DNA from 2 places in the Clostridium pabulibutyricum genome. Region 1 is predicted to be linked to the other one. Evidence: predicted binding sites of a transcription regulator. Region 1 holds the regulator's gene; the other holds the start of a gene.

Region 1 (4,222 bases):
TATCAAGATCTGCAACAGTCCATGCAAGTCCCTGGAATCTGTTAAGTGATCTTCCAAACTGTTTTCTCTCTTTCATATATTCAATGGCTTCACCAAGTGCACCTTCTGCTATTCCAAGTGCCTGAGCTGCGATTCCAATTCTTCCTCCATCAAGAGTTTTCATTGCTATTCCAAAGCCCTTTCCTTCTCTGCCGACAAGGTTTTCTTTTGGAACAATACAATCTTCAAATATAAGTTCAGTAGTTGATGAAGCTCTTATACCCATTTTATTCTCAAGTTTTCCAATTGAAAATCCAGGCATTCCCTTTTCAAGTATGAATGCGGATATTCCATGATTTCCTTTGCTTCTGTCAGTCATTGCAAATACTACAAATACATCTGCAACTCCACCATTTGTTATAAATATTTTCTGCCCATTAAGTACATAATGATCTCCCTCAAGGACAGCCAAACTCTGTTGTCCTGACGCATCAGTACCTGCATTAGGTTCAGTAAGTCCAAATGCACCTATTTTTTCACCTTTTGCTAGTGGAACCAAATATTTTTGTTTTTGATCTTCATTACCGAATTGTTCAAGAAGTGATGCGCAAAGAGATGTATGTGCCGACAAAATAACGCCTGTTGTACCACAAGCTTTTGAAAGCTCTTCTACTGCTATTATGTAGGAAAGAGTATCTCCACCTGCTCCACCATATTTTTTTGGAAAAGGTATTCCCATCATACCGTATTTAGCCATTTTGTCTACTGTTTCTCTTGGGAATCTTTCTGTTTCATCTATTTCGGAAGCTAAAGGCTTAACTTCATTTTCCGTAAATTCCCTCACCATTTGCTTTACAAATTCTTGTTCCCTGGTTAGTGTAAAATCCATATATTTTTACCTCCTCTAATAATTACCTAGCGAATCTAATAATTACCTAGCGAATCTATTTATTCATGAATGTCTTATCTCTTTTTTCCAAGAAAGCACCCATTCCCTCTTTTTGATCCTCTGTAGCAAAACATTCTCCAAATACTTCTGATTCATATGAAGTACCTGTAACTATATCAGTTTGTATTCCCTTGTTTATAGCTGCCTTACACAATTTAACAGCTATTGGTGCATTTGCAACTATCTGATTTGCAAGTGATTTTACTTCATCTAAAAGAGCATCTGGTTCTACTACTTTGTTTACAAGACCAATTCTAAAAGCTTCATCTGCTTTTATCATCTTTGCAGTATATATCAGCTCTTTAGCCACTCCTGTTCCTACCAGTCTAGGAAGTCTCTGAGTTCCTCCAAAACCGGGCGTAATTCCAAGTCCAGATTCTGGTTGTCCAAATTTAGCCTTTGAAGAAGCTATTCTTATATCACATGCTAAAGATAGCTCACAACCTCCTCCTAATGCAAATCCATTTACAGCTGCAATAACAGGTTTCTCAAGATTCTCCAACTTTTTAAATACGTTGTTTCCCAAAATTCCAAACTTTCTTCCTGCAGCAGCATTCAAATCTTTCATTTCTGATATGTCTGCTCCTGCGACAAAAGATTTTCCAGCACCTGTAATTATCAATGCAAGTATCTCGTCATCAGCAGCTACCTGATCGACAACACAATCGATTTCAGTTAGCGTTTCCGAGTTAAGCGCATTTAATGCTTTAGGTCTGTTAATGGTAAGCGTTGCTATCTTTTCTTCTTTCTCAAAAATAACATTCTTAAAATCCATACCGAATCCTCCCAACAACCTTTATTCTTATAATACTTTTTAACAAATCATTGTTAATAATATCACAAGTTTAGTTATAATAATAGTTGAAGCACAAGCTTCAACTATTATTATATACTCTGAATTTCTATATTTCAATAATAATCATAAAAAAATATTTATTTATACATTTTTATTGAAATATATTAAAAATTTACCTATTCAATCTCATTTAAAAGACACGTGAGTGTAAGCAAACTATCACTTAAATGAACATTTTCAACCTTTACATCATCAGGAACCACAAGATCAACAGGAGCGAAATTCCATATTCCTTTAACTCCATTCTTAACCAGGACATCACATACTTTTTGGGCATTATTACTTGGAACGCATATTATTCCTATATCTATGACATTTTCTTTAATATAATCATAAAGATAATCAATATCTTTTATTTCAATATCCCTTATTTTAATACCTACAAGCTTAGGGTTTATATCAAAAATAACTTGAAGCTTAAAGCCAAGTTTCTCAAATCTAGTATAATTTGCTAAAGCTTGACCTATATTTCCAGCACCAATTATTGCCGTATTATAAATTTTGCTGAGCCCCAGTATGTTCATTATTTCATTATATAGCTCACTCACATTGTATCCATATCCCTGCTGGCCGAAATCTCCAAAACAATTAAGATCCTGCCTTATTTGTGATGCTGTAAATCCTATAGTTTCGCTTAACTCTTTAGAAGATATTCTATCAACATCATTTCTTACAAGATATCCCAAGTATCTATGATATTTGGGAAGTCTCTTTATAACTGCCATTGATATGTTTTTTTTCTTGTCCATAACTGCACCTCTTATTTGTTTTAATTTACTATTTGTTATTTACTATTTATAATATGTTTTAATTTCATAAATCCCAAATTGCATCATTTTACTATACTTTCCTATTTAATAGTATTATTTATGTCTATAAGATGTCAATAGTCTAATCTCTTTATTTATTGATTTTGCAGTACTAATAATGTATGCAACACATCAAAATTATATAATTATTTTAAAAAGCACTACAAAATTTTATATATAAATAGTAAAATATATACGTTAAGGATGGTGTCTTACTATGATAATTTTAAGCTGTAAAAATATTCATAAGAGCTACGGCGAAGATGTTATATTAAATAATGTTACCTTTAACATAAATGAAGGTGACAAAGTAGGATTAATAGGGCCAAACGGCGCCGGCAAATCTACTTTGTTCAAAATACTAACAGGTGAATTGGAACAAGATGGCGGTGATCTGTATATAGACAAAGCAAAGACCACAGGATATCTAGCACAGCATCTGTCCTTGAAATCATCAAACACAATTTATGATGAAATGCTTGTTGTATTTAAAGATATTATAGATATAGAGAACAAACTTTCCAAGCTGGAAAACTTGATGAATCAACCCTATGATAAAAACAACGAATCTTACCAAAATAAACTGATAAATGATTATGCAACTTATTCCGAACTATATGTAAACAGAGGTGGTTATACATATAAAGCCGAAATAAGCAGGGTACTCAAGGGACTCGGGTTCTTTGAAATTGACTTTGACAAGGAAATAAATCTTCTGAGCGGCGGTCAGAAGACAAGAGTTGCACTTTGCAAACTTCTTCTTATAAAACCAAATATATTACTTCTTGATGAACCAACAAACCACCTTGATCTGGATGCAATAGAATGGCTTGAAGAATACCTAAAAAGCTACAAGGGAACAGTAATTTTAATATCCCATGACAGATACTTCCTGGATTCTGTAACTTTCCAAACTATGGAATTAATAAATGGTCATATGAATTTTTATAACGGAAACTACTCAAAGTTTATAGAATTGAGTCAAAAAAATTATGAAACTCAGCTCAAAGCTTACAACATACAACAAGCTGAAATAAAACGACAGGAAGCCGTAATTGAAAAATACAGGTCTTTTAATCGGGAAAAAAGTATAAAAGCTGCAGAAAGTCGTCAAAAAAGGTTGGATAAAATTGAAAGACTGGATGCCCCAGATAAAGCACCTAAATTGAGAAATGTCAATTTTACTGCACAGATAAAAAGCGGAAACGATGTTCTTCATATAGAAAATCTTGGAAAAAGCTTTGATGACATCAAATTATTTTCAAATGTAAATTTTGATATAAAAAAAGGTGAAAGAACTGCCGTACTTGGTGAAAATGGCAGAGGAAAAACTACAATTTTCAGAATTATAATGAACGAAATAGATAAATATGATGGAATTTGTTCCATTGGTAAAAATGTATTTATAGGATATTATGATCAGGAACAATCAAACTTGAACATGGATAAAACCGTCATAGATGAAGTCTGGGATACATTTCCCAAACTTACAACGACAGAAGTAAGAAATGCACTGGCTGCCTTTTTATTTACCGGAGATGATGTTTTTAGAAAAATTTCCTCTCTCAGCGGTGGAGAGAGATGCCGAATCAATTTGCTGAAACTTATGTTGTCCAAATCCAACTTTCT
Region 2 (4,222 bases), on a different contig from region 1:
AGCAATATCTATAGAAGGAGCAATAAAGTCGGCGGCGGCATTTTCGATTGCAGTTCCGATACTTGCGCTTGGAATACCCATATATGATACATTGTTTGCTATGATAAGAAGGAAGATAAACGGCAGACCTATTATGTCGGCAGACAGGGGACATCTTCATCACAGACTGCTGGATATGGGTCTTACACAGCGGCAGGCAGTTGCAGTAATATATTTAATAAGCGCTATACTTGGAAGTCTTTCTGTAATTGCAATGGAGATAAATCCACAGAGGTCATATCTTGTTCTGGGAGGAGTAATCATAGTGCTTATTTTGATAGCGTGGAAAGCCGGGTTTTTCAAACACAGAGAATAAATATTTTTATGAAAATCAATCCTTAAAGATGGGGGAATATTATATGAAACAGTTAAAAACCATTACTATATTTGGGACTAGACCTGAGGCAATAAAAATGGCCCCACTTGTGAAAGAACTTGAAAGCAGGGAATGTATACATAACGAAGTTTGCGTTACAGCACAGCACAGACAAATGCTGGACCAAGTTCTTGCTTTGTTTAGTATAGATCCTGATTTTGATTTGAATATAATGAAGAAAAAACAAACTCTTACAGGAATAACGACGAGAGTTCTTGAGGGACTTGAAAAAGTATTTGAAACTGTTAAACCGGATCTTGTGCTTGTTCATGGAGATACTACGACAACATTTGCAGGGGCGCTTGCAGCCTTTTACAAAAAGATTAAAGTAGGTCATGTTGAAGCCGGACTCAGAACGTATAATAAATATTTTCCGTTTCCTGAAGAAATGAATAGAAAACTTACAGGAGCTATGGCTGACCTTCATTTCTCTCCTACATTGAATTCAAAGCATAACCTTCTAAAAGAAGGAGTATCTGAACAAAACATTTATGTAACAGGAAATACGGTTATAGATGCAATGAATGTAACCGTTGATGACGGTTATGAATTTAACAATAATGAATTGAATGAAATAGATTATAAAACTAAAAAGGTTATAATGGTAACAGCCCATAGAAGAGAAAACTGGGGTGAGGGGATACAAAACATATGTGAGGCTCTTAGAAAGATTGTAGAGGATAATGAGGATGTGGAACTTATATATCTAGTTCATCTGAATCCAATTGTAAGAAATGTTGTATACAAGATGCTTGAAGGTCAGGAAAGGATACATCTGCTTCCCCCTCTTGACACTGATGAGACTCATAATCTCATGAATAAATGCTATATGGTTATGACTGATTCAGGTGGACTTCAGGAGGAGGCACCACATCTTGGAAAACCGGTACTTGTCCTCAGGAGTGTAACCGAGAGACCTGAAGCAGTTGAAGCTGGGACGGTTAAACTAGTGGGTACGTCAAAGGAAGTTATAATTCAAAATGCAAACAAACTCATCAGGTCACAAATTGAATACGATAAAATGAGCAGGGCGATCAACCCCTATGGAGATGGAAAGGCGTCTGTAAGAATTGTTGATGCCATACTTGAGTATTTTGATATCGAAAAGGGAAGATACAAAGATTTTGATTATCTTAGAAATAATAAATAGCTGGGTTTACAGAACATAGCTGGAGGAAATGATTTCCAGCTGTATTTTGTTAAAAAACATTGTCTTTTTTTTAACAAAAATATTGATAAAATTTTAATTATCGGGTATAATGAAATTGTTAACAAGATACTTATATAAAATGTTTATAATTATTAAATTTAAATAGAGAATATAGGAGGATGAATCATGAGAGAAGTAGTTATCGCAAGTGCAGCTAGAACGGCTATAGGTAAATTTGGAGGAAGCTTGAAGAGCATTCCTGCGACTGACTTGGGCGCTATAGTTATAAAAGAGGCAATCAAAAGAGCAAATATCAAACCAGAAGATGTAGACGAAGTTATAATGGGAAATGTATTGCAGGCAGGACTTGGACAAAATCCAGCAAGGCAAGCTCTTATAAAATCAGGAATTCCAAAGGAAGTTCCAGCTTTTACACTTAACAAAGTTTGTGGATCAGGATTGAGATCAGTAAGTTTGGCAGCTCAGATAATAAAAGCTGGTGATGATGATATAATCATAGCAGGTGGAATGGAAAACATGTCAGCGGCTCCATATGTACTTCCAACTACTAGATGGGGACAGAGAATGTTCGACGGTAAAATAGTAGATGAAATGGTAAAAGACGGACTTTGGGATGCATTTTATGATTATCATATGGGAATGACTGCTGAAAATGTAGCTGAAAAATGGGGAATTACAAGAGAAATGCAGGATGAATTCTCAGCATCATCACAGCAGAAGGCAGAAAAAGCAATAAAGAGTGGAAGATTCAAGGATGAAATAGTACCTGTAACTATACATGATAGAAAAAAAGGCGACATAGTATTTGATACTGATGAATTCCCTAGATTTGGAACAACAGCACAGACACTTTCAAAATTAAGACCTGCATTTAAGAAGGACGGCGGAACAGTAACAGCAGGTAATGCATCAGGTGTAAATGATGCAGCAGCAGCAATAGTAGTTATGAGTGCAGACAAAGCAAAAGAACTTGGAATAAAACCACTTGCTAAAATAGTTTCTTATGGTACAAAGGGACTTGATCCTAGAATAATGGGATATGGACCTTTCTATGCTACTAAACAGGCACTTGAGAAATCAAATCTGACTGTAGATGACATGGATGTTATAGAAGCAAATGAAGCATTTGCAGCACAGAGTCTTGCAGTTGCTAAAGATTTGAAATTTGATATGAGTAAAGTAAATGTAAATGGTGGAGCTGTTGCTTTAGGACATCCAATTGGAGCATCTGGAGCAAGAATACTTGTTACTCTTCTTTATGAAATGCAGAAGAGAGATTCAAAATATGGATTGGCTACATTGTGCATAGGCGGTGGAATGGGTACTGCTTTGATAGTAGAAAGATAATTTGAAGATTAAAATTAATAAATGGGAACTTTAAGTATTCCCATTTATTAATTTTTTTTTAGAAAAAATTAATATACTTATTTTTAAAAATTTAGAATAAAATATATAGTTTATATATATATGGATATAAAGTATTCCAAATAAAAATAAAGAAAACGATTAGTTATCAATAGTAAATAAAAAACTTGATTTTTTATTTGCTTTTATTTTAATGAATTTAAAATGAAAGAATTACGGAGATAAATCTAACATTTTTATATATAATATGAGCAAATAAGCGCTATTTACTATAAATCACTTAAAATGTTCGAATATGATGTTGCTACTATAATCGAATTTAGTTATATAATGTTTGTTATAGATTTTAATTAAATTTAAAATTTAGAGAATTTCATTTAACTGACAGTAGGTGAGTGTTGTTTGGAGAAACAGATTAAGTTGATTTTAACCAATGTATTGAAAATTGATATTTTTATTGGAATCGCAATTGGAATTTTGTGTCTCATGTTTTTTACAAATTATACTTTTGCTCTAGTCATAGGATTGTCTGTAGCGTTTGTAAATTTTGTTGCCAACGCGGTAACAACTGGTAGTATATTGGCTGCTGGAAAAGGAAAGCTGTGGATTATGATATCCTCAGCTGTTAGAATAGTTATTACAATTTGTATTGTATTATTGCTATATAGTAATAATAAATATAACTTTATAGCTTTTATAGTTGGATACAGCTTTCATTATGTTGCTGTTATTCTAAATGGATTGCTGACTAAAAAAATCAGGAAGGGGTGATACCTATGAATTTAGATCCCAGTGTGGTGTTTTCTTTTACTTTGTTAAACCATACTTTTGGTGTAAGTACAAGTATTGTCACGCAATGGGTTATTATGGCCATAGTAATTGTATTGGCTTTAATATTAACCAGGAATTTAAAGAAAGTGCCAAGCAAAAGACAAAGTATAATAGAAATGGTAGTGGGATTTATTTATGATTTGATTCATCAAAATATGGGGGATAAGTATAAAAGCTTCGTTCCATTTATAGGAACTATGGGGATTTTTCTACTATTCCTGAATTTAACCGGCCTTGTTGGAATTGAACCTTCAACAAAAGATATTAATGTAACAGCTGGTTTTGCAATAATCAGTTTTGTAGTTATAAATGCAAATGCATTTATGAAAGTTGGAGTCAAAGGATATGCTAAGGAGCTTGTAAGTCCATTTCCGATGATGCTTCCAATGAATCTTCTTGAAAAATTCACACTTCCAATTTCACTTTGCCTGAGGTTGTTT

Evidence for each region. Region 1 encodes Rex, which represses fermentation and respiration genes when NADH is low (regulators of the CRP and FNR family bind a similar motif). Its sites were predicted from a motif close to ATTGTTAANNNNTTAACAAT; they were not measured.
Region 2: AC4CVH_RS10630 (acetyl-CoA C-acetyltransferase) is a predicted target of Rex. The motif match lies at 1,624-1,643, and genes of this name have one in related genera.

The regions. Positions count from the first base shown of each region.
Region 1 is NZ_JBZAYZ010000007.1:90,874-95,095, reverse strand. It holds gene AC4CVH_RS09240 (acyl-CoA dehydrogenase) at 1-868, opposite strand, end outside; gene AC4CVH_RS09235 (short-chain-enoyl-CoA hydratase) at 924-1,703, opposite strand; gene AC4CVH_RS09230 (redox-sensing transcriptional repressor Rex) at 1,901-2,533, opposite strand; gene AC4CVH_RS09225 (ABC-F family ATP-binding cassette domain-containing protein) at 2,811-4,222, shown strand, end outside.
Region 2 is NZ_JBZAYZ010000009.1:43,068-47,289, reverse strand. It holds gene AC4CVH_RS10640 (MraY family glycosyltransferase) at 1-355, shown strand, start outside; gene wecB (non-hydrolyzing UDP-N-acetylglucosamine 2-epimerase) at 399-1,565, shown strand; gene AC4CVH_RS10630 (acetyl-CoA C-acetyltransferase) at 1,752-2,933, shown strand; gene AC4CVH_RS10625 (ATP synthase subunit I) at 3,354-3,722, shown strand; gene AC4CVH_RS10620 (F0F1 ATP synthase subunit A) at 3,728-4,222, shown strand, end outside.